DNA from 2 places in the Dactylosporangium sp. CS-033363 genome. Region 2 is predicted to be linked to the other one. Evidence: riboswitches for the same ligand, from Rfam matches in the RefSeq annotation. Region 2 holds a riboswitch; the other holds the start of a gene.

Region 1 (10,743 bases), 990 kb from region 2:
GTACGAGCGGGGCAGTTCTTCCTCTGGCGCTTCCTCGACGGACCCGGCTGGTCGCGGGCCCACCCGTATTCGCTCTCCGGCCCGCCCCGCTCCGGCCTGCTGCGGATCACCGTCAAGAACCTCGGCGACGGCAGCGCCCGGGTCGCGGCGCTGCGGCCCGGCACCCGCGTGCTGATCGAGGGCCCCTACGGCAAGCTGACCGGCGAGTCGTACCGCGGCGGCCCCGTCACCATGCTCGCCTGCGGGATCGGCGTCACGCCGCTGCTGGCCCTGCTGTGGGACCTGCCCTTCGCGAACGGGGAGGCGACGCTCGTCTACCGCGCCCGCAGGCCGGAGGATCTCGCCTTCCACGAGGAGCTCGCCTGGCTGGCCCGGCACCGGGGCGTACGGCTGGTGCCGCTGCTCGGCCCGCGCGCCGAGGGCTCGTGGCTGCCCCGCACGCACGCCGGCACCCCGCTGACGGCGCTCGTGCCGGGGGTTTCGGGCCATCACGTGTACGTCTGCGGCCCCGACGACTGGACCGAGTCCGCGGTGCGCGCGGCCCGGGACGCCGGCGTCACCCGCCTGCACACCGAACGCTTCGCCTGGTGACCGGGGAGACGACCTGATGCGCCGAATCATCCTCTGGCTGGCCTCGACCGTCGCCGCCCTCGTGCTGCTGTTCAGTTACCGAACGTCACTGGGCGCCACCACCTCGGCCACCGTGCAGTCCGCGGCGGCCACCCCGGCCACCGGCAAGACCTTCGACGGTTCCGTGGCCGCGACCCGCTGGGGTGATGTGCAGGTCCGCATCACGGTGGACGGTGGAAAGGTCACCGACGTCACGGCGCTCACGTACCCGACGGGGAACCGCCGCGACCAGGAGATCAACGCCTACGCCCTGCCGCAGCTGCGCACCGAGGCGCTGGCCGCCCAGAGCGCGGACATCGACGCGGTCTCGGGCGCGACCGTGACCAGCGAGGGCTACAAGGAGTCCCTCCAGGCCGCCCTGGACGCCGCCGACCTCGGATGACGGGTTGACGGATATTTGCGGGAACCGAAGCGCGGTGCTCACGCTATGCTCCACAATCGGCCCCGGGACCCTATCGTTTGGAGCGCCAGCTGCCCATGACGGCCTTCACCATCGACCACCGAGCCGCGCGACTGAACGGGACCCGCCGCCCGCTGCACGTCCGCCAGCGGTGCCGCCTGCTGTTCCTCAACATGCAGGAGCAGGCGTCGGTACGTGAGATGGGCCTGACCCCGTACCGCGACTGGATCGCCGAGGTGACCCGCCTGGCCCCCGACCAGATCCACACCGTCAACGTGGCCGACGGCGACCCCCTGCCGGACACCATCGAGGCCAGCGGCATCATCGGCGGCGGCTCCATGCACTCCTCCTACGAGGAGCTCCCGTGGATCCGCCAGGTCAAGGACTTCCTGGCGGTTGCCCAGCACCGCGGCGTGCCGGAGCTGCACATCTGCTTCTCCCACCAGGCCAAGTCCGAGGTCGCCGGCGGCGTGTCGAAAACCGGCCACCTGGGCCGCCGCTTCGGCATCGAAACCCTGACCCTGACCCCGGCCGGCCGCGAGGACCCGCTGTTCCGCGGCCTCCCCGCCACGTTCGACGTCTTCACCTCGCACGTGGACGCCGTGTACGACGTCCCGCCGACTGGCGCGTTCGGCCCGGTGACGGAGCTGGCCTTCGGGGCGTACCGCAACGAGTCCCTGGCCATCGGCACGACGGCCCGGACGCTGCAGGTGCACCCGGAGATGACCTCGGGGATCGCGGCGGCCCTGGCGCAGACGCGGCGCAAGCAGCTCGTTGCGGAGGGGCAGTTGGGGCCCTCCGACGCTGACTATGCCGCCTTCCTCGAATCGCTGGACTGGGCGGACCGGGACATCCGCGCTCGGATGCGGACGCTGCTGGACAACTGGCTGCGGTACTTCGTGGCCCCGGCCATGAACCCGCCCGCCGCCGCAGCCCTGCACGCCTGACCGCGCGCTCGGCTCGCGGGGTTCGGCCGCTTGGGCTGGGGAGCACCGGGCCACAACTGATCGTGGGTTGGGGCGCCTTCGGCCTGCCCTAATTCACCGCAGTTGGCGTGGTCCGGACCGTAGTTTGGTCACCGTTCGGTGGTCCAGGTCCGTAGTTCGCTGCCGGGTCCGTCGTGGTCGTCGTTCGGTGGTCCCGGTCCGAGGGCGCCTTCGGCGACAAAGCAGGTTTCCGGTTCGTGGAGGGTTGCGGGCCGTAGCGCCTTGCGGCGCCAGGAAAGCTCCGGTCCGCCGTGGGTCGCAGGTGGAGGCGCCTTGCGGCACCCCGAACGTTCGCGCCGAAGGGGACTCGCGGGTCGCGAACAGTCGCGGTCTGATGCGCCGAGCGCGCCCACCAACACCAGCGGTGATCGGTGGGTGTGGTCCGAGGCCGCAGGAAATTGCGGTTCGTCCATAATTGCGGCGTGCTTGTCATTCGTACCGAGGCGGTCGGGGTCGGCGTCGGGCTGGTCCGGACCCTGCGCGACACGCCCCTCGAGGAGGCCGGCGGCGAGATCGTGGGCCGGGTCGAGGAGGTCGGCGCGGGCGTCATCGGGTTCAAGCCCGGCGATCGCGTCGGTGGCGTGGTCTTCAAGGGGGCCTACGGCGAGCGCGTGGTCGGCATGCCAGGACTCGTCGAGCACGTCCCCGAGGGGATCGAGGCCGGCGCCGCCGTGGCTGTGGTGCGCGGGGGGCTGGTCGCGTTGGGAGCGCTTCGCGCCGGGGAGGTGCAGGCCGGGCAGTCGGTGCTCGTCACGGCGGCGGCGAGTGGGGTCGGGCATCTGGCGGTACAACTGGCGCGGGCTCTGCGAGCGGAACGCATCGTCGCCGTGGTGGGGTCGGCCGACAAGGCGGACTTCGTGCGCGAATGCGGGGCGACCGAATGTTTCACCTACGACGACCAGGCGTGGGGCGAGCCGGTCGATCTCGTGCTCGACGGCGTCGGCGGCGAGCTCGTCCAGCGCGGCGTCGACAACCTCGCCCCGTTCGGGCGGCTGGTGGCGTTCAGCGCCGGCGGCGGCGAGGTCGACACCGCCGCGCTGCTCGGCGACGGGCGGACCGTGACCGGATTCGCGGTCGGGACCTGGCACCGGCGGCGGCCCGGCGTTGTCAGCGCGTGGCGGCAGGAGCTGTGGGACCTGGTCGCCGAAGGACAGATCGTGCCGCGGTGGACGGAGTTTCCGCCGGGCGAGCTAGACCGCGCTCTCGGGCTCGTGGCCGGCCGGGGCAACCTCGGGAGAGTCGTCGTCCGCGCCGCTGCCTGACACCCGGCGGTACGCGATGTGCCACAACGCCGCCGCCAGCAGCACCGCCAGCAGGGCCCAGGCCGCCAGTGGGCCGCCGAAGACGCCGAGCAGGGCGCAGACCAGGACCGACGGGACGCCCCAGCCGACGACCCAGCGCCAGTTTGCTCCACCGCGGGCGCCCATCAGCGTGGCGGTCAGGAAGTACAGGGCGGCGCCGGAGCACAGGACCACGCGGGTCGAGGTTTCGACGTGGCCCTCCGGGTGGGCGGCCAGGGCGCCGAGGCCCGCCGCGATGACGACGATCGACACCGTGGTCAGGTAGTGCGAGGGCATCGTCAGGCGGAGGGCGAAGACGCGCACGCCGTACGTCGGGGCGGAGCTCGGGCCGTAGCGCAGGGTCAGCCACCACAGGGCGACCAGCAGGCCGAAGCCGGCGACGACCACCATGAACAGCGGCATCCGCCAGTGGCCGCCCTCCGCCGCGGCGTTGACGAGCTGGGCCACCGCCTCGCCCAGGACGATGATGACGAAGAGGCCCAGGCGCTCGCCGAGGTGCGGGCGGTCCGGGTTGGCCGCCTGCAGCTGGGCGACCCGGCCCAGGTCGGCCTCGCGGTGCCGGCGGCGCAGGGAGCGCTCCAGGTCGCGCCGCTCCTCCTCCAGCAGGGCCTTGGGGTCGCGGGAACGGGTGATCGAGAAGAACACGTCCACGGCGATGCCGACGATCCACAGGCCGTACCGGATGCGCTCGTCCTCGTAGTTGCCCAGCGAGGCGAACCACGGGATCAGGCCGACCGCCTGCTGGACGCCGGGCCACTCGGTGACGATGCGGTTCTCGCGCTTGAAGGAGCTGATGCCCATGAAGCGGCACCAGATGTAGGCGATCACGAACGCCCGCGGCTCGCCCTCCTCGATGAGCGGGACGGAGGCGGCCATCACCGCGATGCCGAACATCGCCAGGAGCATGGCGCGCTGGCGGGTGCGGATGCCGGAGATGTTCGCGTACAGGGTGAACGCGGTCCACACGCTCCACATCGCGTAGTACGCGACGCCGAAGACGAGCACCGTCTCCCACGTGACGTCGTCGTGCAGCAGGTGCGCCAGCTGGGCGACGGCGGCGACGATGACGAGGTCGAAGAAGAGCTCCAGCCAGGTGGCGTGGCGCTCCTCGGCGGATGCGGGGGTGGCCATGATCGCCACCTTAATCGACGGAGACCGGTTCCGGGTCCGCGGCGGGAGCGGGCGGCGGCAGGGCGTGCTCGCGCAGGCCGATGCGCTCGTGCAGGCGGCGCAGCGGGGCCGGGGCCCACCAGTTGAAGCGCCCGAGCAGCGTCATCGTCGCCGGTACCAGCAGGCAGCGCACCACCGTCGCATCGATCACGACCGCGGTGAGCAGGCCCAGCCCGACCTGCTCGATCTGGCCCAGGTCGGCGGCGGCGAAGCAGGCGAAGACCACGACCATCAGCAGCGCGGCGGAGGTGATGATCCGGCCGGTGTGCTGCAGGCCGTGGCGTACCGCGGTGTCGGTGTCGTCCCCGCGCTCGACGTACTCCTTGATCCGGCCGAGCAGGAAGACCTCGTAGTCCATCGAGAGCCCGAACGCGAAGGCGAACACGATCACCACGACGAACGGGTCCAGCCCGCCGATCGTGAGCGTGTGCAGGGCCCCCGAGCCCCAGCCGTGCTCGAACACGGCCACCATCACGCCGAACGTCGCGCCCAGGGAGACGACGTTGGCCAGCACGGCCTTCACCGGTACGACCAGCGAGCCCGTCATCGCGAACAGCAGGATGATCATGGCGACCAGGGTCACCGCCACGGCCCCGGGCAGGTCCCCGGCGATCAGCCCGAGCAGGTCGATGAGCAGCGCGGCGTCGCCGACCACCCAGGACTGCACGCCGGCCGGGCGGTCGGCCCGCAGCCGGTGCACCAGCCCCTGGGCCGCCTCGTCCTGGCCGCCGCCGCGCAGGACCAGGTCGACCGTGGCCGTGCCCGTCCCGGCCGGCTTGGCGGGCGCCACGCCGGCCACCGCGGGGTCGGACTTCCACCTGGCGGCGTACGCGTCGAGCGACGCGGCATCGGTACGGGCGACCACCCGGACCGTCGGCTTGTACCCCTGGCCGAAGCGGGCCGCGAGATCGTCGGCGACGCGGGCCGACTCGATGCTGCGCGGCACCCCCTCCAGGCGGGGCATCTTGAACGTGACCCCGAGCAGCGGGGAGCCGGCCGCCAGCAGCAGCAGGGTGGTGCCCAGGGCGATGAGCACCGGGCGGCGCTGCACGATCCGCGACAGCCCGGCGAAGAAGCCGCGCTCGGCGTCCTCGCGGTCCCGGGCCCGGGCGATCGCGCGCCTGGACGGGCGGATGCGCTTGTGCAGCACGCCGATCAGGGCCGCGGTGAAGGTCAGCGCGGCCAGCATGGCCACCACGGCGATCGACACGCCGCCGGCGCCGAGCGCGCTGAGCTGGTGCACCGAGAACATCATCAGGCCGGTCAGGGCGGCGGCCACGGTCAAGGCGCTGAAGAAGATGGTGCGCCCGGCGGTCGCCCAGGCCCGGCCGATCGCCTCGGAGGGCTCGAAGCCGGCCGCGACCTCCTCGCGGTACCGGGCCACGAGCAGCAGCCCGTAGTCGATGGACAGGCCGAGGCCGAGCAGCGTGCACACGGTGACGACGTTCTGGTCGAGGTCGGTGACCCGGCTGAACAGCCACAGCAGCGGCATGGCGGCGGCGATCGAGACGACCGCGGCGAGCACCGGCAGGCCGGCCGCGACCAGGCCGCCGAAGACGAAGACCAGGACGATCAGGGTGAGCGGCAGCGAGATCAGCTCGGCCCGGCCGATGTCCTGCTGCAGCGTGCCGCGCACGTCCGCGTTGAGGATCGGGTTGCCGCCGACCTCGACCGTGGCCTGCGGTACACCGGAAGCGGCCAGATCGGCGTCGACCTTGTGCAGCCGGTTCTTCAGGGTCGACAGCACGCCGTCGCGCTCGCCGCTCTCCAGCTTGTCCAGCGTGACGACGATGATCAGGCCGCGCCCGTCGGTGGCCAGGTAGGCCGGGGCCTGCGCCGCGGGGACCGAGAACGGGGTGGCCACCGAGGTCACCCCGGCCGCCCCGGCGAGATCGGCCGCGGCGGCGTCGACGGCCGTCTTGACCGCGGGCGCCTTCGGGTCGACGTCGTCGAGCAGGCCGATGACGGTGCCGCTGGAGTCGTTGCCGGTGGCGATGGCGTCCATGCCGCCGATCGACTCGACGTGCTTGGGGTTGCTCGGGTCGGCGATCGCCGAGAACACCGGCCCGAAACTGAGCCCGCCGAGCACGACCACGACCAGCCAGAGGCCGATCACCGACCAGCGGTGCCGGAAGCAGAACCGTCCGATGCGCGCCACCACACCCAGTGCCATGGACGAAAGCTTCTCACTAGCACTCGATGACGGTGACGGCCAGGCCTCCCCGCGCGGTCTCCTTGTACTTCACGGACATGTCGCGGCCGGTCTCGCGCATGGTCTTGACCACCTTGTCGAGGGTGACGTGGTGCGCGCCGTCGCCGTTGAGGGCGAGCCGGGCCGCGTTGACCGCCTTGACGCTGGCGATCGCGTTGCGCTCGATGCACGGGATCTGCACCAGGCCGCCGACCGGGTCGCAGGTCAGGCCCAGGTTGTGCTCGAGGCCGATCTCGGCCGCGTTCTCGACCTGGCCGGGGGTGCCGCCGAGCGCCTCGCAGAGCCCGGCCGCGGCCATCGCGCAGGCCGAGCCGACCTCGCCCTGGCAGCCGACCTCGGCCCCGGAGATCGAGGCGTTGCCCTTGATGATGATCCCGACGGCCGCGGCGGCGAGCAGGAACCGCACCACGCCGTCGTCGTCGGCGCCGGGCACGAACTGCGTGTAGTAGTGCAGCACGGCCGGGATGATGCCGGCGGCGCCGTTGGTGGGCGCGGTGACGACCCGGCCGCCGGAGGCGTTCTCCTCGTTGACGGCCAGGGCGTACAGGTTGAGCCAGTCCATGACGTGCAGCGGGTCGGACATATCCGATTTGTGGGACAAATCGACGAAGAGCTTGGGCGCACGGCGGCGAACGCGAAGGCCCCCGGGCAGGACGCCCTCCGCGCGGGTGCAGCCGTTGCGCACGCACTCCTGCATCACCGACCAGATGTGCAGCAGCTCGGCCCGGATCAAAGGCTCCGAGCGCCAGGACAGCTCGTTGGCCAGCATCACGTCCGAGATCGAGCGCCCCTCGCAGTGGGCCAGCAGCTCGCCGCCCGTGGTGAACGGGAACTTCAGCGGCACGTCGGCCTCGGCGATCACCCCGTCCGGGCCGACCACGAAGCCGCCGCCGACGGAGAAGTACGTGCGCGCCAGCAGCTCCTCCCCCGCCCCGTCCCACGCGGTGAAGCGCATGCCGTTGGGGTGCTCGGGGAGGCTGCGGCGACGGTGCAGTACAAGATCGGCGTCTGGATCGAACGCGATGTCGTGCCGGCCGAGGAGCGCGATCCGCCCGTCGCGCCCCGCCTCGGCCTCGGTGTCCACGGTGGCCGGGTCGGCGCCCTCCAGCCCGAGCAGGACCGCCTTCGGCGAGCCGTGGCCGTGCCCGGTCGCGCCGAGCGAGCCGAACAGCTCGGCCTTGACCCGCCGGACCCGCGGCAGCAGCCCGTCGTCGGCCAGGCGGGCGGCGAAGCGGCGGGCGGCGCGCATCGGCCCGACCGTGTGCGAGCTGGACGGGCCGATGCCGATGGAGTACAGGTCGAAGGCGCTGAGCGTCACGGAAGGCTCCCCTGGTGTCGAGGGTGGGCCTCCCCGCTCTGTCATCGAATGCCTGAGAGCTTCACCGCTTTGACAGGCGGTTTGCACCGTGGGCGCGGGACGCGGCGTCCCGGCTTTTCAGAGTCGCCTACCCGCGGCGGTACGTGGGCCTGAGAGATTCCCGGGGAGGGTGTTGCTCCTTCGGCGCCCCTGTTGCCAGGGGACTCTCCCGTCGCAGGTGAAACGGCGTGCTTATGCGGTTGTCGGGCCGACCGTACTACGGTGCCCAGGGCGCGGCAACGGACCGGGTGATGTCCGGCACGAGGCTGTTCGGGTTGTCCTGGGTGGCCGATCCGCCCGGCGTGGCCAGCCACAGCTCGGAGTTGATGTGCCGCAGGTAGGAGCCCGGGAAGTTCCAGGACGCCAGCCGCACGCGTGGTGGCGGCGCCGTCGTCGCCGGCCGAACCCGGCACGGACGCCAGGGCGGCGGCCCAGCGGGCGGCCATCTTGTCGTACCCGCCGCGGGTGGGATGCACCCCGTCGGCCAGGTCGGCGGTGGTGAGCGCGGCGTGCATGTCGACGTAGTGGACCTTGGATCCCTTGCCGGCCACCATGCCCGGGATGGTCGCGTTGAACGTGCGCGCCGCCGCCTCCCGCCCCGCGTCCGACAGCGGGATGATCGAGGCGACGAACACGTCCGCCCCGGGCGCGGCCGCGCGCACGTGGTCGACGAGCGCGGAGAGCCGCGCGGGCGCGTTGCCGAGGTCGTAGTTCTGGATGACGTCGTTGGTGCCGAGGTGGATGAGCACGCTGCGCGGGGCGGTGCCCTGCACCCAGGCGGTGGCGTTGGCGTCGACCTGCTCGATGCGCCAGCCAGGGTGCCCCTAGTGGTCGTGGTCGGGCAGGTCGGCCGGCCCGTTGAACTGCGAGCCGACGAAGTCGACCGGGTGCCCGGCGCTCGCGAGGGCGCGCCACAGGTTGATCCGGTAGCCGCCGGGCACGTTGAAGCCGTCGGTGATCGAGTCGCCGAGCGGCAGGATGCGCGTGCCGCCGTTGGACTCCGCGTGCGCGGCAGCCGGTGCGACAAGGAGCGCCGCGACGGTGGCGGCCGCTGTACACTTCCCGTTGGAACTCCGAATTCCGCCCCCGTGGAGACACGTCGCAGATGGGGGCGGGACCTCGCAACAGTCGCGAGGAGGAGGTGGCGACAGCGCTGGATGTCCGCTGCCCACCCACAGGGAGTACCACATCATGGAACTTGGCCTTGGCCTGCCCGTCAGCGACCCGCCGCGGCTGCTCGACTGGGCCCGCCGCGCCGAAGCCGCCGGTTTCGCGAGCGTCGCGCTGCTGGACCGGCTCGCCTACGACAACCCCGAACCGCTCGTCGCCCTGGCCGCCCTCGCCGGCGCCACCACCCGCATCCGGCTGCAGACCGAGGTCCTGCTCGCCCCGCTGCGCGGCACGGCGCTGCTGGCCAAGCAGGCGGCCACGCTGCACCTGATGTCCGGCGGCCGGTTCCGGCTGGGCGTCGGCGTCGGCGGGCGCGAGGACGACCACGCCGCCGCGGGCGTTCCGCTCTCGCAGCGCGGCGCGGTGATGGACCGGATGCTGGGCGACCTGCGGGCGATCTGGGGCGGGGCGCCGTACCCGATGACGCCCATCGGCCCGCTCGGAGGCCCGCCGCTGCTGATCGGCGGGTTCGCCCCGGCCGCCCTGGCCCGGGTGGCCCGTTTCGACGCCGGCTTCCTGTGCGCGGCGCCGCTGCAGTGGGCGGGCCGCCTGGTCGACACGGTCCAGGAGCAGTGGCAGGCCGCCGGTCGCGCGAAAAAGCCCCGGCTGGTCTGCCAGGTGAACGCCGCGACGCCGGCATCGCTCGACCAGGCCCGCAGAGCGGTCGGCGCGTACTACGCCTTCACCGGCCGCGAGGGCTGGGGCGAGCCGATCGGCGACCCCGGGCAACTGGCCGAGACCGTCGCCGCGTACCGGGAGTTCGGCGCCGACGAGCTCATCCTGTACTGCTGGGGCGACGACCCCGCCCAGGTCGAGCTGCTCGCCGAGCATGCGAAGCTGTGCTGATGGCGCGTATCGGGGTGATGCTGCCGCGGGACCTGCCCGCGGATCAGGTGCTGGCCTACGCCCGCCGGGCCGAGGCGCTCGGCTTCGACGAGCTGTGGGTGGTCGAGGACCTCGGCTTCCGCGGCGGCGTGGCGCAGGCCGGGGCGGTGCTGGCGGCCACCGAGCGGATCGCGGTCGGCATCGGCATCCTCCCGGCGGGCGCGCGCAACGCCGCGTTCGCCGCGATGGAGCTGGCCACCCTCGCGCTGCTGTTCCCGGGCCGGTTGATCGCCGGCATCGGGCACGGCATGCCGGACTGGATGCGCTCGGTCGGCGCCCGCCCGGCGAGCCCGCTGACGCTCCTGCGCGAGTTCACGGTCGCCGTCCGCACGCTGCTGCGGGGTTCGCCGGGCCCGGCCGCCGGCCGCTACGTCCAGGTCGAGGGCGTCGTGATCGAAAAGCCGTCTCTGGTACCGCCTGTGCTCCTCGGCGTCCGCGGCCCCAAGTCGATCGCCGTGGCGGGCGAGGTCGCCGACGGGCTGCTGCTGGCCGAGCCGGCGGCGCCCCCGTACGTCGCCGGCGCGGTCGCCCAGCTCGCCGCGGGGGCGGAGGTCATCACGTACGACGTCGCGGTGGTCGGCGACGACGGGGCGGCCGCCCGCGAGCTGGTGCGGCCGGGGCTGGTCTGGATC
Region 2 (10,743 bases):
CATCGTCGCCGTCTTCCACCGTTCGAGCCTCGGCGTGGCCGGGGTCGAGGCCGCCGATCGTCTCGGCGTCGGTACCGCCCTGCTGTCCATGCTCTCGGTGGCCCAGCTCGCCGTGTACGCCGGCATGCAGATCCCGGTCGGCGTGCTGCTGGACCGGTTCGGCTCCCGGCGCCTGCTCGTCGCCGGCGGCACCCTGATGCTCGCGGGCCAGCTGGTCTTCGCCTTCGCCGGTGACGTGGGCACGGCCATCGCCGCCCGCGTCCTGATCGGCATCGGTGACGCGATGACGTTCATCAGCGTCCTGCGCATCGTCGCGCTGTGGTTCCCGCCCCGCAAGAACCCCCTCATGGTCCAGCTGACGGGCATGGTCGGGCAGCTCGGCGCTCTTTCTTCTGCGGTACCGCTGGTGCTCCTGCTCCGCCACACCGGCTGGACGGCGACGTTCCTGGCCGCGGCCGGCCTCGGCGCCGTATCGGTCCTGCTCGTCGTGCTGACCCTGCGCGACCGTCCCGACCCGGACGAGGAGCCGGCCCCGGCGGCGAAGCGCGAGCTCGGCCTGCGCCACTCCTGGTCGCACCCCGGCACCCGGCTGGGCCTGTGGACGCACTTCGTCACCGGCTTCCCCGGCGGCGTGTTCGCGCTGCTGTGGGGGTACCCGTTCCTGACCCAGGGCGAGGGCCTGGCCCCCGACACCGCCGCGCTGCTGCTCTCCCTGCTCACCGTCGGCGGCATCGTGCTCGGCCCGCTGGTCGGCCACTTCTGCGGGCGGCTGCCGTACCATCGCTCGACCTTGGTCCTGGCCATCGTCGGCGCCTCCGCGGCGGCCTGGACCGTCGTGCTGCTGTGGCCCGGCCGAGCCCCGCTGTGGGTGCTGACCGCCCTGATCGTCGTGCTGACCACGAGCGGCCCCGGCTCCATGATCGGCTTCGACTACGCCCGCTCGTTCAACCCGGCCACCCGCATCGGCGGCGCCACCGGCATCGTCAACGTGGGCAGCTTCGTCGCCTCGATCGTCCTGATCGTCGCCATCGGCGTGCTGCTGGACGTGCAGACCCCGCCGGGCGCGGAGCATCCGTCGCTGGGCGCCTTCCGGTGGGCCTTCGCCGTGCAGTACCTGCTGTGGGCCCTCGGAGCCGTGCAGGTGTACCGCTACCGCCGCAACACCCGCCGCCATCTCGTCGCCGAGGACCTGGCCCTCACCGCCGCGTAGCCGCAGCCAGCACCAGGTCGCCGCCTACGACAACCTTGCACCGCGACCACCGCTAGCGATCACCCGGACAGGTCGGGTCGCCACGCGTCGAGGGCCGCCGCGACGCGATCGAGGGCCGCCTCGAACGCCTCATTGCCGAGCCGCCCGGCGCGCCGCTCGGCCCATGCCGCGGCGAGTTCGTCCTCGAGCACGACGAGGTCGCCGATCCGGCGGGCGAACGCGATCGCCCGCGCGGTCACCACGCCGGCGGGCTCGTGGTTGGGCCGCTTGTCGTCGGCCGGAACGGCGAGGTGACACCGCGCCTCGGCGGCGATGGCCCGGCCCGCCGCCTCGATCATGCGGACCGTCGTACGCTCGTCGTGCAGGACCTCGTCGAGCAGTCCGAGCATCCGGCTGTTGAGCGGCGGCATGGCCCGAGCATAGAAGCAGTCAGCGGCCGCGCAGTGCCCGCTTGATCGGTCCGGTCTTCGCGGCGGCCTCGGCGACCTCGGCGGCCGGGTCGCTGTCCCAGACGATGCCGCCGCCGGCCCACAGGTGCGCGCGCCCGTCGGCGACCGCGACCGTGCGGATCGTCAGGCCGAGGTCGATCTCGATCTCGCCGCGCGGGCCGTGGCCGATCCAGCCGATGGCGCCCATGCTCGGGCCGCGGCCGGCCGGTTCGAGGCGGGTGGCGACCTCGATCGCGGCGCGCTTCGGGGCGCCGGTCACCGAGCCGCCGGGCCAGACCGCGGCGAGCAGGTCGGCCAGGCCGACGCCCGGGGCGAGCCGGGCGCTCACCGTCGACTCGGCCTGCCACAGGCCGGACCAGCGGCGCAGCGCGAACAGCTCGTCGACGCGGACCGAGCCGACCTCCGCCACGCGGCCGAGGTCGTTGCGCTCGAGGTCGACGATCATGACGTGCTCGGCGCGCTCCTTGGCCGAGGCCAGGAGTTCCGTGCGGCCGGCGGCCGTGGCCGGGCGGGTGCCCTTGATCGGGCGGGTCACCGCGCGGCCGCCGGTCACCGCGACCAGGGTCTCCGGGGAGGCGGTCGCGACCCACCAGCGCTCGCCGCGCAGGACGCCGCCGTAGCGCGCGCCCGGCAGCGCCGCGACGCGGGTGAGGGCCGAAGCAGGGTCGCCGTACAGCGGCGCGCTGGCGTGGCCGACCAGGTTCACCACGTACACGTCGCCGCGGGCGATCGCCGCGCGCACGCCGTCGACCGCGGCCGCGTGCTCGGCCTCGGTCCAACTCGGCGTCCACGGGCCGAGATACATTCCGCCCGATTTATCCGACACACCTGAAATGTCGCTTCCAGCGAATGGCGAACTGAACGTGAGGCTTTCACGCGTCGCACGCGTTGTCCGCGGCCACCCGGACGGGCCGCGGGAGGCTGGGGGTGAGTCGTGGGAGTACGCCACGGCGACCAGATCGGGCACGGAGGGTGCCGGCGAGGGTGTTACCCAGGGTGGCGACAGCAGGACCGAAATCCCACACATGAACGAATTGGTGACCGTGGGTGACGCCGAGATGTCCGTTATTTGTACGCCGTGCGACGCCGCGAACCCGGAAAGTAATTGAAGTGGGTCTCCGCCGTCGCGGGCGTACCATTCAAGCCGGGAGCGCTCCCAGATACGTCCGCGACACGCCGCGGGTAGCCCGGGTGGGTGAAGATCCACAGTCCCGAGCCCGTACCCGACAACCGGTCCTAGTGTGCTCATACAAAGGGTGGATTATCCCCAAGTTGTGCCGTCACATGTTCGGAATAGTGTCGTTGGCCGTAGTAGCGTGCATCACTGGTCATGTGAACAACCACACAGGCCTCAACTGAACCTCTCAAATCGGAGACCCCCGATGCTCTGCCAGCACCAGCCCCCCTGTCCGACCGCCGAAGACAGCGATCGCGAGGCCGCACGGACCGCGGCCAGCCACCCCGAGCAAGGCTGGAGCCTGCTCTGCAACGGCGTGATCGTCTTCGAGGACACCGGCGAGCTTCTGCCCGATTGCTCCGTGATCGAGCCGCACCGCGGCCCGGCACCGCACTCCCTCGTCGGCGCCGGACCCCGGTAACCCTGCGTAGCTACGCAGGCATCACTCTTCGTAAGCAGAGGTGGGGGGACACGCACACACCAGGTTGCGGTCCCCGTAGCTGTCGTCGATCCGGCGGACCGGCGGCCAGTACTTCGCCTCGCGCGCCGAGGCGCTCGGGTACGCCGCCACCGACCGCGGGTAGGCGTGCTCCCAGGCATCGGCCGTGACCACCGCCGCCGTGTGCGGCGCGTTCACGAGCGGGTTGTCACCGGCGGGCCACTCGCCCGCCGCGACCTGGTCGATCTCCCCCTTGATCGCGATCATCGCGTCGCAGAAGCGGTCCAGCTCCCCCAGGTCCTCGCTCTCGGTCGGCTCGACCATGAGGGTGCCGGCGACCGGGAACGACATCGTCGGGGCGTGGAAGCCGTAGTCGATGAGCCGCTTGGCCACGTCGGCCACCGTCACGCCACTGACCCGGGTGATCCCCCGCAGGTCCAGGATGCACTCGTGGGCCACGAGGTGCTCCGCGCCGCTGTAGAGCACCGGGTAGTGCTCGCGCAGCCGGGCCGCCACGTAGTTCGCCGCCAGCACCGCCGTCGCCGTCGCGCGGGTCAGGCCGTCCGGGCCCATCAGCCGCAGGTACGCCCACGGGATCGGCAGGATCCCGGCCGAGCCGAACGGGGCCGCCGACACCGGGCCGACCGGCGCCGACTCGGCCAGGAACGGGTGCGAGGGCAGGTACTTCGCCAGGTGCGCCCGCACCGCCACCGGCCCGACGCCCGGGCCGCCGCCGCCGTGCGGGATGCAGAACGTCTTGTGCAGGTTCAGGTGCGACACGTCCGCGCCGAACTTGCCGGGCTTGGCGAAGCCGAGCAGCGCGTTGAGGTTCGCGCCGTCGACGTAGACCTGCCCGCCGGCCTCGTGGACCTTGCCGCACAGCTCCGCGATCGCGGTCTCGTAGACGCCGTGCGTCGACGGGTAGGTCACCATGATCGCCGCGAGCCGGTCGCGGTGCTGCTCGATCTTGCGGTCCAGGTCGGCGAGGTCGACGTTGCCGAGCTCGTCGCAGGCCACCACCGCGACCCGCATGCCGGCCATGACCGCGCTCGCCGCGTTGGTGCCGTGGGCGCTCGACGGGATCAGGCACATGTCGCGGTCCGTGTCACCGCGATCCATGTGGTACCCCCTGATCGCCAGCAACCCCGCCAGCTCCCCCTGCGAACCGGCGTTGGGCTGCAGGCTCACGGCGTCGTACCCGGTCACCTCGGCCAGCCAGCGCTCGAGGTCGTCGATCAGCCGGCGGTACCCCTGGGTCTGCCCGACCGGCGCGAACGGGTGCACGTCGGCGAACTCGGGCCAGGTGATCGGCTCCATCTCGGCCGTCGCGTTGAGCTTCATGGTGCAGGAGCCCAGCGGGATCATGCCGCGGTCGAGCGCGTAGTCCTTGTCCGAGAGCCTGCGCAGGTACCGCAGCATCGCCGTCTCGGAGCGGTGGCTGGAGAACACGGGGTGCGTGAGGTACGCCGACGCGCGGCGCAGTTCCGCCGGCACGGCGTCGGCGGTGTCGAGCTCGGTGACGTCGGCGTGCGCCAGACCGAACGCGGCGAGCACGTCGCGCAGATGGCCGAAGGTGGTCGTCTCGTCGCAGGCGATGCCGATCCGGTCGGCGTCGACGCGCCGGAGGTTGATCCCGCGCTCCGCGGCGGCGGCGACGATTCGATCGGCCTCAGCCGGTACCAGAGCGGAAACCGTGTCGAAGAAGGCACCGTGCTCGACGGTGATCCCGCCCGCGCGCAGCCCCGCGGCCAGGCGGGCGGCCATGTCGTGGGTGCGCGCCGCGATCTCCCGCAGCCCGTCGGGGCCGTGGTAGACCGCGTACATGCTGGACATGACGGCGAGCAGCACCTGCGCGGTGCAGATGTTGCTGGTCGCCTTCTCGCGGCGGATGTGCTGCTCGCGGGTCTGCAGCGCGAGGCGGTAGGCCGGGGCGCCGCCCGCGTCCTTGGACACGCCGACGAGCCGGCCGGGCAGGGTGCGCTCCAGGCCCTGGCGGACCGAGATGTAGCCGGCGTGCGGGCCGCCGAAGCCCATCGGCACGCCGAGGCGCTGGGCGCTGCCGACGGCGACGTCCGCGCCGATCGCGCCCGGCTCGCGCAGCACGCACAGCGCCAGCAGGTCGGCGGCGACGGTGACGATCGCGCCCCGCTCGTGGGCCTCGGCGACGATCGCCTCGTGGTCGCGGACCGCGCCCGACGCGCCCGGGTACTGCAGGTGCAGCCCGAACAAGGCCTCCGGAAGCTCATCGGTGCCCAGGTCGAGCACGCGCACCTCGATGCCGAGCGGCTCGGCCCGGGTCCGGATCACGGCGAGCGTCTGCGGCAGCACGTCGGCGTCCACGACGTACACGTCGGCCTTGACCTTGGACGAGCGCCGCGCGAGCGTCATCGCCTCCGCGGCCGCGGTCGCCTCGTCCAGCAGCGACGCACCGGCGACGGGCAGCCCGGTCAGGTCGGCCACGACGGTCTGGAAGTTCAGCAGCGCCTCGAGGCGCCCCTGAGAGATCTCCGGCTGGTACGGCGTGTAGGCCGTGTACCACGAAGGGTCCTCGAGCACGTTGCGCACGATCACGGGCGGGGTGTGCGTCCCGTAGTACCCGACGCCGATCATCGACACGAGCGGCCGGTTCGCCGACGCGAGCGCCCGCAGCTCGGCGAGCACCTCGGCCTCGGACGCGGCCGGCGGAAGGTCGAGCGGCTGGTGCCACCGGATCGAGCCGGGGATGGCGGCGCTCATGAGCTCCTCGACCGTCTCGTACCCGACGGTCTTGAGCATGCGGGCCTGCTCGTCGGCGCTGGGGCCGATGTGCCGCGCGGCAAAATTGGACATAGCCACACTCTCTGGGTCGCGGACAGGGGCGGACGGATGCGCGTCCTCCCCCTCTGTCGCTTACTCCAGAGGTGCCAACCCGATGCGGTCCTTTGTGCCTGAGAGGTTCCGGGGAGGATTTGCCCCTTCGGCGCCGCTGCCGCGTGACACGCAGCGATCTCTCCCGCACGGGTATTGCCGGCACACCTACCCTACCAACTGTGCAGGACTTGACCATCGTGGCGAAGCACACGATCTACTCCGCGATCGTCGGCTCCCGCGCGTACGGCCTGGCCGGCCCGGGTTCCGACACCGATCGCAGGGGCGTGTTCCAGACCCCGACGGCCGCGTTCTGGTCCTTGGACAAGCCTCCCACACACGTGGAGGGCCCGCTTCCCGAGCAGTTCTCGTGGGAGGTCGAGCGCGCCTGCACCCTGGCCCTGGCGGCCAACCCGACCGTGTGGGAGTGCCTGTCCTCGCCGCTGGTCGAGCACCTCACGGACGCGGGCCGGGCGCTGCTGGACCTGCGCCCGGCGTTCCTGTCCCGCCGCGCCGCCCGCACGTACGGCGACTACGCCCGCAACCAGCTCGACCGCCTGACCGCCGCCCGCAACCGCACCGGCGAGGTCAACTGGAAGCAGGCCATGCACATGATCCGCCTCCTGCGCGCGGGCGCCCACGTCCTGCGCACGGGCGAGGTCCTGGTGGACGTGTCCGCGCTCCGGGACGACCTGCTGGCCATCCGCCGCGGGGAGCTCGGCTGGGCGGAGTTCGAGACCCTGGCTGCTTCGCTGAGCGCCGGCCTGCGGGCGGCCGAGGCGGCGTCCCGCCTGCCGGAGGACCCGGACCGCGCGGCGGTCGACCGCTTCCTGACCGCCCTGCGTGGCGGCACGGCGACGGTGGCCGCCGCTCCTGCCCCTGCTGCTGCTGTCCCCGTTGCCGTTCCGGAGGGCATCCCGGCGTGGGCGGGCGAGGTGGCCGACGAGCACCCGTACCCGCTGGCGTTCGCCACGGTGAGCGGCGCCCACCTGTACGGCTTCGCGTCGGTGGACTCGGACCTGGACCTGCGGGCGTGCCACATCCTGCCGCTGCACGAGGTGGTCGGCGTGGACACCGGCCCGGAAACGGTCCAGATCGACGGCATGCGGGAGGGCATGGAGCTGGACGTAGTGAGCCAGGAGCTGGCGAAGTTCATCCGACTCCTGCTCCGCCCGAACGGCTACGTCCTGGAGCAGCTGCTGTCGCCGCTGGTGGTCCGCACGTCACCGCTGCACGACGAGCTGAAGTCCCTGGCCGCCGACTGCCTGACCGCTGGGCATGCCCGCCACTACCTGGGCTTCGCGACCACCCAATGGCAGCTGTACGCGAAGACCGCCGAACTGAAACCGGCCCTGTACACGCTGCGGGTCCTGCACACCGGCATCCACCTGATGCGGACCGGCCACCTGGAGGCGGACCTGCGCGTGCTGAACACCCTCCCGTACGTCCCCGACCTGATCGAGGCGAAGCGGGCGGGCGAACACGACGCCCTGCCGCCGTCCCTGGTCTCGCCGGAGCGTCTGGCCGCGGACGTGGAACGCCTGACCGCGCAGCTGGAGGCGGCGCGGGACGCGTCTCACCTGCCCGAAGCTCCCTCGGCCGGCCCGGCCCTGAACGACCTGCTGATCCGCGTACGGCTGGCCAGGACCGCCGCCGAACTCCTCACCCATGCGGAGCCGCTCGATGCCTGACTCCCCGGACCCCACCGTGCCAGAGCCCACCGCGCTGGACGACGACGGGCTGGACGACGACGGGCTGGACCCAAGCGGGCCGGACCGAGCCCGGACCGGGCGGGCCGAGACGATCGCCGCCTTCCACGCCGGGCTGGACGGCCCGTTGTGGCGGGTGGCCGGTTGGGGCAGCGAGGAGCTGCAGCACGTGCGGTTCGAGGCGCTGACCCGCACCGCCGGCTATGCGGGCGGCACCGTCCTCGACTGGGGCTGCGGCCCCGGCGACCTGTACTTCCACCTCCGCGCCATGCACCTCCCGCTGACCTACACCGGCGTCGACCTGGACCCGCGGATGGTCGCCCTGGCCGAGTCCCGCGGCGTCCCCGGGGTGTCGCTGCTCCCTCCGAGCCAGGCCCCCGGCGGAAGCTACGACTACGTCTTCGCCAGCGGGATCTTCCAGTTCGCCGACCCGGCAGATCCCCTCTACTACCTCAGCACGTTAGAACAGGCGTACGACATTTCCCGCCGAGCCGTGGCCGTCACCTTCCTCAGCGCCCAGCGCCCCGCGGAGGCCCGCGCGCCCGACGAGCTGTACGCCGACCCGGCCGTCCTGGCCCGCTTCGCCGCAGCCCTCACCGACCGCTGGCGGATCGACCACAGCTACCACCCGAACGGCGGCGACTTCACGCTTGCGCTGTTCCGCTAGGGCCGAGATCCCGCCACAGCCACTCCAGGTCACCGTGCAGGTCGGGGTCGGACGAGGACGGCTCCGCGGCGAGGCCGAGCCGGCGCCGGATGCCGGGGCGGTCGTCCTCGGCCAGCTCCAGAAACTCGACGAAGGTCCGCGCGACGCCATGCCGGCGGGCCGCCCGGAGCAGCACGGCGATCACCGGCGGGCCGACCGCGCCGGCGACCTCGAACGCCATCCAGTTGTCGTCGGTCCACGCCTGTGGATCCACGACGAGCCGGGCCAGCGCGCGACGTTCGACGGCCGAGCCGGCGCCGGCCCCGAGCAGGGCCGCCCCGGTGCGCGGGAGGCGGTCGACGAGGCGCAACAGCTCCAGCCACGTCTCCTCGGGCAGCGCGGCCAGCCGTTCGGGCGCACCGGCGACCCCGGCGATCGTCCGGTCGACGGCGCCGAGGTCCCGGCCGGCCTGCGCGAGGATGAGCGCGTACTCCACCGCAGCATCGAGTGCGGCCCCGTCGAGGGCCAGGTCGGGCGGGTTCGGCCAGGCATTGCCGTGCCGCGCGGCGCGCAGGAGGGCCCCCGCGACCGGCGACCGCATCGGCAGGTCCCGCCGGGAGAACACCCCCAGCTGGTTGATCAGCCAGAGTGGGTCCATGGCCGCCGTCATGCCGATCAGCGTGCCGGCATCGACCGACGGCAGGCGCTCGAGCTCGGAGAACGCGCCCGGAGGCTCCCAGGCCTGCGGCAGGGCCTGAGAACCGGCGAGCAGGACGGCATCGGCCAGCGCCGCGTTGGGCACGACGTCCAGCAGCGCCGGCAGCACGCCGCCCTCGCGCATGTCCAAAGCCAGGCGCTCCCAGTGGGTGTCGAACCCGGTGGAGTCCAGGAAGTCCAGGGCCCGGCGCATCATGCCGTGGCCGCCCGGTTCCGAGCGGCCGACCAAGTACGTGGCCAGCCCCGCGGTCAGGTCGTCGGCCAGCCCGACCGCGACCACCGCCGCCTCGTACACCGCGTCCCGCGCCACCTCCGGCCCGCCGTACTCGACCCCGGAAGCCGGGTGGAACTCGACGGTCGCGCCGTTGCGGGTGCCGTGGATGACGCCGGCCAGGCCGACCAGGGACTTCGACGGGAACCAGGAGCGCCACAGCGAGGTGAGCCGCGCCCAGTCCGACGTCGCGTCGTCGGAGGGCGTGTCCGCCACGGCGATCCCGCCGAGGACCGCGCTGAGCACGACGAGATTCAGGCTGTACACCGAAAGGGAACCCAGCATCGGCAGGGCCGGATATGGCGCCCGCGCAGCACCCTCGGTGAACCAGCGCGGCGGGGCGGCGTGCAGGGCCAGGAACAGCTGCCGCTCCACCACGGCGTGCAGCGCAGACGTGAAGTCCGCCGGGGCGAGCGAGGCCGCCGCGAGCCGGTGCGGCAGCCACTCCCGCAGCATCTGGGCGACCAGCGGGCGGTGGTGCAGCGCCTCGAAGGACAGCGCGGCACAGCAGGCGTCGCCCGGGTCGGCGAGCTTGGCGGAGAGGTCGGCGGCCAGCAGGGGGCTCGTGCGGTACACGTGAATCTGGGAAGCCAGGAGCACGATCCGGCGCAGGATCAGGTCCGCGGTGAGGAACTCGCCGAAGGTGGTGTGCAGGAACTCGAACGAGGCCGCCGCGCCGCGGGAGGAGTCGTCGGGGTCGCCGGAGCGGCTGCGGGACTCGTGGATGAAGAAGAAGCTGCCCAGCAGCGTGTCCGCCGGGCTCAACGTGCCGCCCTCGACGAGCCGGAACGATCCGTGGTACTCCAGGTCGGCGCCCAGGTCGGCGCGGCTGATGTGCACCGCGCGGCGGTTGAACATGCCCAGCGCGGCCACGCCGAGGCGGTCGAGTTCGCGGTCGAGGGCGGCGCGCCGCTCGGCGTCGGCAAGAGCGGACCAGGCCGCGGCGGCCGCGTCGCCCTTCGTCAGCTCGCGCTCGATGAAGCGGGAGAGCAGGCTGTGGTACAGCGACGTGCGATCGAGCGCCGCGTCGCCGAGCTGGTTGGCCTGCGAGTCGTAGATGGCCAGCAGCAGCAGGAGCAGCGGCTGGCCGGCCAGGTCGCGCAGGCCCGGGTCGGCGGGCGGGGTGAACGGGCGCACGCCGGTGCGCTCGTAGTAGCCGGCGTTGAGGGCGTTCCAGTCGCGGGCCCAGGTGCGCTGCCGGTCCGGGTCGAACTCGGCCAGCCGCAGCACCGCGGTGCCGGGCGGGACGGCGGCCTTGTCGATGAGCGTCACGCGGCT

The links. Region 2 has a riboswitch for glycine ahead of gcvP (aminomethyl-transferring glycine dehydrogenase). Riboswitches for the same ligand answer to the same signal wherever they lie in the genome.
Region 1: another riboswitch for glycine. It lies ahead of ACQPZ4_RS38960 (L-serine ammonia-lyase); the one in region 2 lies ahead of gcvP (aminomethyl-transferring glycine dehydrogenase).

What each region holds. Positions count from the first base shown of each region.
Region 1 covers NZ_CP192032.1:8,462,462-8,473,204, forward strand. Annotated here, with positions in the region: gene ACQPZ4_RS38930 (ferredoxin reductase family protein) at 1-591, shown strand, start outside; gene ACQPZ4_RS38935 (FMN-binding protein) at 608-1,012, shown strand; gene ACQPZ4_RS38940 (type 1 glutamine amidotransferase) at 1,108-1,977, shown strand; gene ACQPZ4_RS38945 (quinone oxidoreductase family protein) at 2,439-3,278, shown strand; gene ACQPZ4_RS38950 (low temperature requirement protein A) at 3,207-4,448, opposite strand; gene ACQPZ4_RS38955 (MMPL family transporter) at 4,459-6,660, opposite strand; gene ACQPZ4_RS38960 (L-serine ammonia-lyase) at 6,677-8,017, opposite strand; glycine riboswitch at 8,046-8,144, opposite strand; glycine riboswitch at 8,145-8,238, opposite strand; gene ACQPZ4_RS38965 (AbfB domain-containing protein) at 8,274-8,429, opposite strand; partial or broken gene ACQPZ4_RS38970 (GDSL-type esterase/lipase family protein) at 8,548-8,829, opposite strand; gene ACQPZ4_RS38975 (LLM class flavin-dependent oxidoreductase) at 9,248-10,072, shown strand; gene ACQPZ4_RS38980 (LLM class flavin-dependent oxidoreductase) at 10,072-10,743, shown strand, end outside.
Region 2 covers NZ_CP192032.1:7,469,011-7,479,753, forward strand. Annotated here, with positions in the region: gene ACQPZ4_RS34585 (MFS transporter) at 1-1,210, shown strand, start outside; gene ACQPZ4_RS34590 (hypothetical protein) at 1,270-1,620, opposite strand; gene ACQPZ4_RS34595 (chorismate-binding protein) at 1,640-2,908, opposite strand; gene ACQPZ4_RS34600 (DUF5999 family protein) at 3,042-3,257, shown strand; gene gcvP (aminomethyl-transferring glycine dehydrogenase) at 3,279-6,104, opposite strand; glycine riboswitch at 6,180-6,280, opposite strand; partial or broken gene ACQPZ4_RS34610 (nucleotidyltransferase domain-containing protein) at 6,314-6,973, shown strand; gene ACQPZ4_RS34615 (nucleotidyltransferase domain-containing protein) at 7,037-7,813, shown strand; gene ACQPZ4_RS34620 (class I SAM-dependent methyltransferase) at 7,806-8,498, shown strand; gene ACQPZ4_RS34625 (NACHT domain-containing protein) at 8,476-10,743, opposite strand, start outside.